Regions from separate parts of the Streptomyces sp. KMM 9044 genome, predicted to be linked through region 3. Evidence: riboswitches for the same ligand, from Rfam matches in the RefSeq annotation. Region 3 holds a riboswitch; each other region holds the start of a gene.

Region 1 (3,726 bases), 960 kb from region 3:
CACGTCCTGCCCCACGGACGCCGCGAACAACTGGTCGTCGGGGTCCTGCACCACCAGCTGCACCGTCGTCCGCAACCGCGTCAGTCCCTTGCGGTCGTACCGCACGGGCCGGCCCTCCACCGTCAACTCACCGCCGCTCGGCCGCAGTCCACCGCTCAGCAGCCGCATCAACGTGGTCTTGCCACTGCCGTTGCGGCCCAGCAACGCGAGTGCGCGCCCCTGACGCACCTCGAAGTCGAGGCCGCTCAGTACGGCCGGGCCGTCCTCGTAGGCGAAGGACGCGTCCCGCAGGGCGACCAGCGCGGGACCTTTCGGTGCGGGATCGCTCATGACATGCGGCTTTCCAGGAGAAGGGTGACGGTGGCCAGCGTCACGAGCAGCAGCACGCTCACGGCCGTGAACCGTACGGAGATCCGCGCCTCGGGCACCAGGACGCGCAGCGTGCCGTCGTAACCGCGCCCGGCGAGCCCCGCCTGCAGTCGCGCCGCCCGGTCGAAGGACCGGACGAACGCCGTCGCGCCGAGCCCGCCCAGCGAACGCCACGACGCCGCCCGGGCGGTGTGCCCCAGCCGGGCCGCCTGCGCCTGACCGACCCGGCGCACGGAGTCGAGCAGCAGGAAGCTCATGCGGTACGTCACCAGGGCCACGTCCACCAGGGGTGCGGGCACCCCGGCCCGTACCAGGCGCGGCAGCAGGTCCGACATCGGCGTGGTGAACGCGAACAGCAGCACCCCGAGGGACGCCGCCGAGGTGCGCAGCAGCAACTCGCCTGCACGCAGCGGCCCTTCGGGGGCCGGTGACACCCACCCGTCCGGTCCGCCCACCTGCACGAGCAGCGTGAGCGTCCCGGTGACGCAGAAGCCCAGCGGTACCCGGTAGGCACGCCACAGCCGCCGGCCCGGCACCCCCGCCGGGCCCAGCAGCACCGCGAGCGCGGTCACCAGCACCAGAGCCGCGCCCGGCCATGGAGGCAGGGAGACCGCGAGCACGGTGAGCCCCAGTCCGAGCACGGCCTTGTCCACCGGATGACGGCGGCGCCAGCGACTGCTGTGCGCCGCCACGTCGATCGGCAGCACGCGCGATCAGGCCCGGGGCCCGGGGGAGACCGCTTCACCGGAGCCGGAGCCGGAGCCGGTGCCGGTGCCGGTGCCGGAGCCCGGTCCGGTGCCGGCCGCCGACTGCTGCTCCCGTGCCCGCTCCGCACCCTGCCGCCGCCCGCGCCGCACCCCGAAGCAGTACGCCAGGACCCCCGCGCCGCCGGCGGCCTGGAGGGCGAACAGCCCCGACTCGATCTCACCGGACGGGGGTTCGTACAGCGGCGAGAACCACGGCTCGTAGTCGGGTTCGATCTCGGTGATCGCGGTCTGAGCCTCACCGTCCGCACCGGCGAACGGCTCCTCCTTGTGGTCGCCGAGCCCGAGCGCCAGCGGCAGCACCGCGAGCGCGGCCACGGCGAGCAGCAGCAGCGAGTTGATCTTCGCGTTCCTGGTCATCGCGCCACCTCCGATTCCGTACCCGCCGTCGCCGACGAGGCAGGCCTGTTGCGGGCGGCTTTGGCCACCAGCACGCCGAGACGGGTCAGTTCACCCCTGCTGGACTGCACCAGCAGGCGCATCACCAGCACGGTCAGCAGCCCCTCGCTCACCGCGAGCGGGAGCTGCGTGACGGCGAAGATGGAGCCGAACTTCCCGAGCGCGCCCAGGAACCCGCTCCCCGGATCGGGGAAGGCGAGCGCCAGTTGCGCGCTGGTGACGCAGTACGTGGACAGGTCGGCGACGAACGCGCCGCAGAACACCGCCGCCATCAGCGGCGCCCCGTACCGCCGGGCCAGCCGGTACACGCCGTACCCCGCCCACGGCCCGACCACCGCCATGGAGAAGACGTTGGCGCCCAGCGTGGTCAGCCCGCCATGGGCGAGCAACAGGGCCTGGAACAGCAGGGTGATGGTGCCCAGCACCGCCATGACCGGCGGCCGGAACAGGATGGCGCCCAGCCCGGTGCCGGTGGGATGGGAACAACTCCCGGTAACCGAGGGGAGTTTCAGCGCGGACAGAACGAAGGTGAACGCTCCCGAGGCGCCGAGCAACAGCGTGCTCTCGGGATGTTCCCTGACGTCACGGATGAGTGACCGGGCGCCGTGGACGACGAACGGCGTCGCCGCGGCACCCCAGGCGACCGCGTGCGCCGGTGGCAGAAAACCTTCGGCAATATGCATGACTCAGCAGACCCTCTCCAGCACCTCGTGGATGGTTGACGCGCCTTGGCCGGTCTCCTGGCTGACGGGTACCACCGCCCGAACTCCGCCTTCCCGGGTCCCAGGGGGACCCAGTGGCTGCCCGTCGGTCCTGTCGGGGACAGGACCAGGGGCCGGAGCCGGACTTCCCGATCACAGTGGCGAGGGCCGCACCGGTATCGCACCGGATTTCCCGTTCACCAAGGCGTGGCGACAGTAGACCGGCTCCGGCCCGGTGACAAGCAGGTGCCGCGGCGCGCGGACGGCGCTGCACAGCTCGCACCCCGGCGCACACCTGCGGCCTTGACACCCGACGCACGCCGATGACAAGGGCGGCACCCCGGCGCCGCTGTTCCCCGAAACGTCGGCATGAGGGGCCGGGGCCCTGGGCAGAACCTTGCTGCAATTAATATGCAACAACGAATTCCAGTCAGCAGAGGTGTGAGGTTCGATGACGACCCGACGAATACGGCGTACCACCGGCACGGCGACCACGGCCGCCGCGCTCGCGCTGGCCGCCGCCTGCTCGGCGCCGACCGGCGGCTCGGACGCCGGTGTGCACGGCGGCGGGTCCGCCGAGTCCGTGGTGATCGGCGTTCCCTCCGAACCCGACACCCTCAGCCCCCTGCTCGGCTACGGCAAGGACGGCAACTCCAAGATCTTCGACGGGCTGCTGGCCCGGGACGCAGACCTGGAACTCGAGCCCGCCCTGGCGAAGGCCCTGCCCGAGATCGGCGACGACGGCCGCACCTACACCTACACCCTGCGCTCCGGCGTGACGTTCAGCGACGGCGAACCCCTCACCGCCGAGGACGTCGTCCACACGTACGAAACGGTGCTCGACGACAAGACCAACAACACCGCCAAGAGCGAACTGGACGCCGTCGAGAAGGTCCGCGCGGGCGGCGACGACAAGGTCGTCTTCACCCTCAAGTACCCGTACGCGGCCTTCGCCGCCCGCACCGTCCTGCCCATCGTCCCCGAGCACATCACCGCCGGGCAGGATCCCAACACCGGCGCCTTCAACACCGAGCCGGTCGGCACCGGACCGTACGTCCTCACCGGCTGGAGCAAGGGCGAGAAGCTCACCTTCAAGGCGAACCCGGACTACTGGGGCGGCGCCCCGAAGGTGAAAAAGCTCACCATGGCGGTCATCGCCGACGACGACGTCCGCGCCACCCGCCTGCGCTCCGGCGACCTCGACGGCGCGACCCTCCCGCCCAACCTCGCCGCCACCTTCAAGAACGACGACGGCCTCAAGACCCACCAGGCCACCTCCTACGACTTCCGTGCCGTCACTCTCCCCACCGCGAACGAGGTCACCGGCGACACCGCGATCCGCCGCGCCCTCGACCTCGCCGTGGACCGCGAGGCCATGGTCGACAAGATCCTCGACGGAGCCGGCCGCCCCGCCTACGGCCCGCTGCCCCTGGACGACCCCTGGTACACCAAGGACGTCGAACGCCCCCAGGACCTCGACGAGGCCCGCAGCA
Region 2 (3,726 bases), 6.4 Mb from region 3:
AGCCCCAAGGACGCCATGGCGCAGTGCTTCTACCACTGGGAGCGCGGCGCCGGCTCCTGAGCGGCCGGCCCGGAACGCCCCGAGGCCGCTGGTCCCGTGCGTGTCGCGGGACCGGCGGCCTCGGGGCTGGACCCGGCCGGTGCGGTACGGATCAGCCGGGGACGGTGCACTCGAAGGCGTGCGGGCAGGCGTTGACCGGCCGGACCTCGCCGATGACCAGGCCCGCCTCGGTCAGCCGGCCGGTCATGCTCTGCCGGGTGTGCTTGGCACCGCCGACGGTGAGGAGCAGCAGGTCCATGGCCGTGGTGAACCGCATCGGCGGGGTGTCGTCGACGAGGTTGTCGATGACGACGGCGCGCGCTCCGGGCCGCGCGGATGCCGGCCAGGACCCGGCGGGTGCTGTCGTCGTGCCCGCTCCAGAACGTTCTTGATGAGGCAGAGGTCCGCCCGTACGGGGACGTCCTGGCGGCGGTCCCCGGCGATGAGCCGGGCCCGGCCGGCCGGCGCGCCGTCCTCCCACAGCCGGGGGCCGGCGCCATCCGTCGCCTCGCTTCTTCTGTTGTGCCGTGGCGAGGGAGGGCGGGAGCTGGGGGCGGGGTGGTGAGGGACGGGTCGGTGGTGCGGCGGGGAGTTCAGCACAGTCCGGCGGGCTCAAAGAGCGTGCAGGTGTTGCCGGTGACCGGGGTGTCGCGGACGGTGTTGCGCTCGTTGGCCGCGCCCACGAAGTTCTTGAAGGCCACGACACCGCCGGACAGCGGGAAGGTGCCCTTGTTGTTCTCGGCCCGCTTCCAGGCCACGAGGGTGTCCTCGGCGCGCGCGACGGCCCGGCGGCCGGCCTCGGGCAGGGCCCGGCCGTCGAGCCGGACGACGCCGGCGGATGGCGTGAGGACGCCGGCCAGCAGGCGCAGCAGTGTCGACTTGCCGGAGCCGTATTGGTCTCCAGGAAACGGATCTTCGCCTCGGCGGTTTCCGCGGTCCGGGACCTGCGGGTGAGGTCGCCGAGGACGATGACGTCGGGGCCGCGGTCGGCGACGGTCTCCCGGTTGATCTGCGGCCACTCGTCGTGGGTGTCGGAGAAGGCCGTTCTCGGCACCGGTCGCGCGGGTGATGGCACCGGGGGCGCCGCAGCAGCCTGCCAGGTAGGGCGACTGCGAGTTGGCGAGCCGGTACATGAGGGAGGTGCCGGAAGCGTCCAGGCCGTCGGTGGCCTTGCGTACCCGCTCCTTCAGTTCCGCGACCAGCTTGTCACCGTGTTCCTCGATGCCGAACACGCACGCAGGGTCGCGTATTTCGGCGTAGACGGTGTCGAGGGCGAGCGGCTCACTGCGGGAGCCGTCACCACCGCTGTCGTTGCCCTTTCCGGCGGCGCAGTCGGCTGGTGAGACATACGTGGGTACGCCCAGTTCCCCGAACTGCTCACGGGTGGCGACGCCGCCTCTGCCGAGTGTGGAGACGAAGGAGGCGGTGACGAAGTCGGGTTCGGTTCCAGCATCTTCTCGAAGGACGGACCGTTGTCCGCCAGGCGGGGCACCGACGCGTCGGCCTTCTCGAGGTCCTTCATCACCGGGTCGGTCCAGGTGGCGGTGCCGGCCATGCGTTCGGCGAGGCCGGGGGCGAGCAGGATCTCGGTGGTGCCCTGGTTGAGGGAGAGGACCCGTTGGTGTACGGACTTCACTGTGACCTGGTGTCCGCAGTTGTCGAGGGCGAGCGGGTGGACGGACGCGGCGGGCTTGTCCGGGCCCTTGCCGGCGCCGTCGTCTCCGGGGTCACCATCACAGGCGGTGAGCAGCAGGGCGGGAGCGATGAGAAGGGCTTGCGGCACGGCAGCGGGGAGAGCACGGGGCACGGGGACGCCTTGCCTGTCGGGACTCGCACGCGGAGCCTGGCCTGCGGAGGACCCCGCCGCCCATGGCGGCCTGGTGCCAGCAGGTCTTCGGACTCGGGTTCGCCCGGACGGAGCGCCTTCCCGGGGCAGTGCGCGTCGTTCTTCCGGCCGGCCGCCCCAGTGGCGTCATGAATGCTCCGCCCGTCCCCCCTCACCGCTGCGCGTCAGTTCCGGATTTCCACCGGATTCCCTGGCCTCGGATGTGGCACGACTGGCTCGGAAGCGTACCAAGATCGGCCGGGCGGCCTGGACGGAGCGTATGGGGTTGCCCTGTCCGGTGCCGTCGGTGGCGGACCGGTCGGACATGGGACTGCTCAGAGGGTTCGGACGCGTACGCTGCAGCTGTCCTCACGGGTGGACGGACGCCTCCCGCCGAGCCGCGCCGGTGTGGACACCGGCATTCTGGCCCCGAACGGACCGCGACCTGCGTCGGCGCCGGCCACGGCGCGTTCCGTGCAGGCCGTCGCGGGGAGCACCCGTGCGACGGCCTGCCGTGCGCGTTCCCCTTCGGCGCGCGGCCCCCGGAGGGTCAACGGCGGCGCAGCGAGGGGTCGAGCAGCGCGGGCGGGGTGTCGTTCTTCTCGTGCGCGGCCAGGTCGGTGCCGGGGGTGACCACGGCGTCGATCGCGTCCAGCACGTCGGCGGGGAGCACGGTGCCGACGGCGGCAAGTTGCGAGCGCAGGTGGTCCAGTGTGCGAGGGCCGATCAGCGCGCTGGTCACAGCGGGGTGCGCGGTCACGAATCCGAGCGCCAGCTGAATCATGGTCAGGCCGGCCTCATCGGCGATCCTGGCGAGTCGCTCGACGGCGTCGAGCCTGGCCCGGTTGGAGGGGACGGCGGTGTCGAAGCGCTGCGGCATGAACGTGGAGCGGTTGGTGGTGACGTCCCGGCCCTCGCGGACCACACCCGAGAGCCAGCCGGAGGCCAACGGGCTCCACACCAGTACGCCGAGGCCGTACTCCTCGGTCACGGGCAGCACGTGGGTCTCGATCCCGCGCTGCAGGATCGAGTAACTGGGCTGTTCGGTGACGTAGCGGCTCAGGCGATGGTCACGGGCGGCCCACTGGGCCTGCACGATCCGGTGCGCCGGGAAGGTCGAGGAGCCGAAGTAGCGGATCTTTCCGGCGCGCTGCAGATCGGTCAGCGCCGACAGGGTCTCCTCGTCACTGGTGTGCGGGTCCCATCGGTGGATCTGGTAGAGGTCGACGTGGTCGACGCCGAGGCGGCGCAGGCTGTCCTCAAGGGCGGTGACCAGCCAGCGGCGCGAACTGCCCTGATGATTTCGCTCGTCCCCCATGGGCATCGTCGCCTTCGTGGCCAGCACGATGTCGTCACGACGCCCGGCGACGGCCCTGCCCACCATCTCCTCCGACTCGCCGCCGCTGTACGCGTCGGCGGTGTCGACGAGATTGATCCCTGCCTCCAGGGCGGCGTCGACGACGGCGGTGACCTCGTCCTGAGTGGTGCGTCCGATCCTGCCGAAGTTCATCGCGCCGAGCGCGAGGGAGCTGACCTGCACGCCGGTGCGGCCCAAGGTGCGGTATTGCATGGCCGTGTTCCTCCATAGGGAGTGGGGTGTTGTGGTAGGGCGCGGCGTGGCCTGGTTGCCGGACGTCCACTCCGACACCACGAAAAAGCGGAACGCCGCTCCGGAAATAATACGGAGCAGCGTTCCGCTTTACAAGTGCGACAGTGGTACGGCGACCGCGGCCGAAAGGACGGCAGCCGCCGTCTTCGTCACGGCGGGTACGGACGCGCCGGTGCGCCGTCGCGGCCGGGGCCGGTGGTGCGCTCCCGCACCGGATCGGCCGTCCGGCGGCGGTGGAGAACCGTCACGTGTC
Region 3 (3,726 bases):
GCAGGTTGAGCACGGCGGTGAGTACCGCCGCGATCGCCACCCCGGACAGGACCAGACGCGTCGAGGTGATGCGCCCGCCGGTGCGGGCGGTGGAGTAGACGAGCAGCAGTGCGCCGAGGGCACCGGCGAAGGCGGCGGCGGACAGGGAGAGGGGACCGACGACGCTGACGCCGAAGACGATGACCGCGACCGCGCCGAGGGACGCCCCGGAGGAGACCCCGAGCAGGTAGGGCTCGGCGAGCGGGTTGCGTACCAGCGCCTGCAGGGCGGCGCCCACCACCGCGAGGCCGGCGCCGGTCACGGCTCCGAGCAGGACGCGTGGCGCCCGTACGTCCAGCACGATGGTCTCCCGTGCACCGGACCAGGCCGGCTGCGTCCAGTCGGCGCCCAGCGCGTGCGTCACGATGCCCCAGACCTGGCCGGGCGGTACCTGGACCGAGCCGATGGCCAGGCCCGCCGTGGCGGAGGCCACGAGCAGAACGGCCAGCACGAGCAGGATGCCGGCCGTGGCCGTGCGGCCCTTTTCCCGCCCCTCCGTCGAAACCGGCCCCACGGATGGTCCGGTGACGGTGCGCGTCATCGGAAACTCTGGGGATGCAGCCCGCGGGCCAGGTCCCCGACCGCGTACGCCGACCGGATACCGATCAGGGTCGCGGTCAGTGGGAGGACGACGAACCGCTTGTTCCTGACGGCGGGTACGTCGGCGAGGGCGGGTTGGGAGAGCAGGAACTTCTTCTTCTGCTCGACGCCGCCTGCGCCGGCGTAGTCGTAGATGGCGATCACCTCGGGCCTGCGCTCGACAACCTGTTCCCAGGAGACGTCACCGAAGACCTCGTCGAGGTCGGCGAACACGTTCTTCCCGCCGGCCAGCCGGATCAGCTCGGTGCCCAGGCCCTTGCCGCCCGCGGTGAAGGCGCTCTTGTCGCCGCTGTCGTAGACGAAGACCGGTACCTCCGGCTCCCCCTCGACGGCGGACGCGGCCTCGCCGACCCTGCCCCGGAGGTCGGCGACCAGTTCGTCGGCACGGTCGGACACGTCGAAGATCCGGCCTATGGTGCGGACCTCGGCGTAGGTGTCCTCCATCGTCAGCTGCTTCCCGCCGCAGTACTCACGGTTGAGGTACGTGTCGATGCCGGCATCGGCGAACGCCTTGCGGGAGCGGCCCTCGTTCTCGGCGAAGGCGCTGCCGTAGCCGCCGTAGACGAAGTCGGGTTCGGCGTCGAGGATCCTCTCGAACGACGGTTCCCTCTGGGCGAGTTCCGGTACCGTCTCGAAGTCCTTCCTCAGCTCCGGCAGTACGGCCGAGTCGGGGAAGGCGGTGCCCACCATGTGGTCCTCCAGACCGAGGGCGAGCATCAGTTCCGCGGGGTGCTGGTGGATGGTGACCACCCGGGACGGCGGTGTGCCGTACGTCGTCCTCACACCGCAGTTGTCGATGGTGACGGGAAAGCCTCCGGGCACGGTCGAGGTGGCCTTCGCGTGGCCGGCGCCGTCGTCGGACGAGCCGCAGCCGGCGGTCAGCAGGACCGCCGACAGTGCGACCGCCGCGGCCGTCGTGCGACGGCACTGGCGCTTTCGCGCAGGGGTGAGCAAGGGAAACACGTGAAGCCTCCTGGAGTCCGCGCTCCTTGGGACGGGCCCGCGACAGGCCAGTGTCCTGACTCCCGGATCGACGTTCCCCTCCGCCTTCCCGCGCGGCGCGCAGTGGCGTGTCGGAGGGGCGCTCCCCGGTCACAGTGGCGGGACCGTGCCGGATTCGCACCGGCTTCCTGTCTCCCGTCGCGGCGATGACCAGGTGATACTACGTTTCCCCGGGGCGAGGGCGAAAGGGCGTACGGGACCGGCCGTACACCCCTGCTGTCGTGCCGGTCCGCACCGTCGGGCCGTCACCGCGCCGCACCACCTTGGACGGGACGACCTCGCGGGCGAGCGGTTCCTTGGGGCGAGGGCGAAAGGGCGTACGGGACCGGCCGTACACCCCTGCTGTCGTGCCGGTCCGCACCGTCGGGCCGTCACCGCGCCGCACCACCTTGGACGGGACGACCTCGCGGGCGAGCGGTTCCTTGCCCGCGAGGTCCAGGATGAGGACGCAGCCCGGGGCCAGGCAGGCGCGCGGGGGTGCGCAGCACGCGTACGTCGTCGCCGGGATCCCCGTCGCCGTGGTGTCCGGCGCGACCGAGGACGGGACCGTCCGGCCGGGCCGCCCGTGACGGCACCGCACGCCCGCGAGGCGGAACGATGTTCCCGTCCGTGCACGAACACGACGGCCCGACGGGTGCCGCGCATCCCGCGCATCCGGCCCGGCCCTGTTCCGCGCGCACCGCGTACGCCCGGTCCGCCCGGCCGGTCCCCTCGGGGACGCGGGCGGGGGCCATCGTGGTGCGAGGGCCCGCGCGATGGAATGATGGCCGACGACAGGGCGACGGCGGAACGAGGAAGCCGGTGTGAATCCGGCGCGGTCCCGCCACTGTGATCGGCGAGCGAGACCCGCACATGACCACTGCCCGCACCAGGGCGGGAAGGCGCGGAGCGCGCATCGACCCGAGAGCCAGGAGACTCACGCGGTCGCCTCCTCGACGCGTCCCGGGGCGGATCTCCCCGGAGAGAGGAACGATGCCGCATGCCCGCCGAAGCGAGCACGGCCGGAACGACGTCCGTCGACGTCGCGACCCCGGGGCCCGCCCCGGCGCCCTGCAGAGTCGTCGTGTGCAGGGACTGCTGCTGTGGCAGCCCGAAGGTGATCGGTGTCGACCACACGGCGCAGACAGCGCGCCTGCGCGCGGAGGTACCTGTGCGGGTGTCCGAGTGCCTGGACGTGTGCGAACAGGCCAACGTCATCGTCGTCCAGCCCTCCGCGGCGGGCCGGGCCGCCGGCGCCCGGCCCGTCTGGCTCGGACTGGTCAACGACCCGGACGCCATCGAGGACATCGCCGCCTGGGCACGCGCCGGCGGACCCGGAACAGTGCCCCGGCCGGAGATCCTCGACCTGTACGCCATCACTCCACCGCGGCGGCGTACGGCTTCCTGAGACCACGCTCACCCATTCATCGACCCTGTGTCGGTACATCCGCCGGAAGGGAAGCGCCCCGACATGACCGAACATGCCCGGGCGGCTGCCGGGGCCGTCGCCGCGGCTCTCCGGGACGTGACGGCCCTCGGCGGGTTCTTCGCCGTGCACGTCGGTGGCCGGGACGAGGGCTGGCATCCGCTCGACCACTCCTATGCGAGGGGCTTCACCGACCTGGCCGAGGCCGTGGCGCACCGGCACCACACCCGCGAACCGCGGATCGGTGTGTCCATCGTCCACCTCGGACACGCGGCACGCCTGTGGTCCCCCGCCCTCGCTTGCGCACTGCTGCACGGCATCGTCCTGGACCTGACGGAGTTGCAGCGTGCCGACGACGGACCGGCCCTCCGTCTGCCCCGCCCTGCCGGCTGGTACACCGAGCGGTTGCCCGAACCCGTTCTCACCCTGAACGAGCAGGTGATGGGCCATCTGCGGGGGCTCGCGGCCGGACTCCGTGTCAGGATCGCTCCGCGTCTGCTGGACGGGAACGCCGCCTCCGCGCTCGTCGGGGCGTCCCACGCCCTGCTGGGGGCCCGCCCCGGGCTGCGCGAGCCGCTCACCGGCCTCACGGCCGAACTGCTGAGTACCGGACGGCTTGCGGGCACGGGAATGATCACCGGACCGGATCTCACGTTCCGACGCCGCAGTTGCTGCCTCTA

What was found. A riboswitch is a leader RNA that binds a small molecule or an ion and turns the genes downstream of it on or off. The one in region 3 is predicted to bind cobalamin.
Region 1: it holds a riboswitch for cobalamin, as region 3 does, so the genes downstream of both, HUV60_RS06645 (energy-coupling factor ABC transporter permease) here and HUV60_RS02465 (ABC transporter substrate-binding protein) in region 3, are expected to answer to the same signal.
Region 2: it holds a riboswitch for cobalamin, as region 3 does, so the genes downstream of both, HUV60_RS31225 (ABC transporter substrate-binding protein) here and HUV60_RS02465 (ABC transporter substrate-binding protein) in region 3, are expected to answer to the same signal.

The regions. Positions count from the first base shown of each region.
Region 1 covers NZ_CP113910.1:1,476,048-1,479,773, reverse strand. The annotation lists gene HUV60_RS06660 (energy-coupling factor ABC transporter ATP-binding protein) at 1-330, opposite strand, end outside; gene cbiQ (cobalt ECF transporter T component CbiQ) at 327-1,076, opposite strand; gene HUV60_RS06650 (energy-coupling factor ABC transporter substrate-binding protein) at 1,083-1,493, opposite strand; gene HUV60_RS06645 (energy-coupling factor ABC transporter permease) at 1,490-2,215, opposite strand; cobalamin riboswitch at 2,246-2,453, opposite strand; gene HUV60_RS06640 (ABC transporter substrate-binding protein) at 2,685-3,726, shown strand, end outside.
Region 2 covers NZ_CP113910.1:6,961,325-6,965,050, reverse strand. The annotation lists gene HUV60_RS31235 (TcmI family type II polyketide cyclase) at 1-60, shown strand, start outside; partial or broken gene HUV60_RS31230 (methyltransferase) at 152-540, opposite strand; gene HUV60_RS34140 (hypothetical protein) at 633-899, opposite strand; partial or broken gene HUV60_RS31225 (ABC transporter substrate-binding protein) at 917-1,846, opposite strand; cobalamin riboswitch at 1,908-2,116, opposite strand; gene HUV60_RS31220 (aldo/keto reductase) at 2,415-3,434, opposite strand; gene HUV60_RS31215 (hypothetical protein) at 3,718-3,726, opposite strand, start outside.
Region 3 covers NZ_CP113910.1:520,575-524,300, reverse strand. The annotation lists gene HUV60_RS02470 (FecCD family ABC transporter permease) at 1-580, opposite strand, end outside; gene HUV60_RS02465 (ABC transporter substrate-binding protein) at 577-1,602, opposite strand; cobalamin riboswitch at 1,631-1,811, opposite strand; gene HUV60_RS02460 (hypothetical protein) at 1,802-2,221, opposite strand; cobalamin riboswitch at 2,395-2,575, shown strand; gene HUV60_RS02455 ((2Fe-2S) ferredoxin domain-containing protein) at 2,621-3,028, shown strand; gene HUV60_RS02450 ((2Fe-2S)-binding protein) at 3,092-3,726, shown strand, end outside.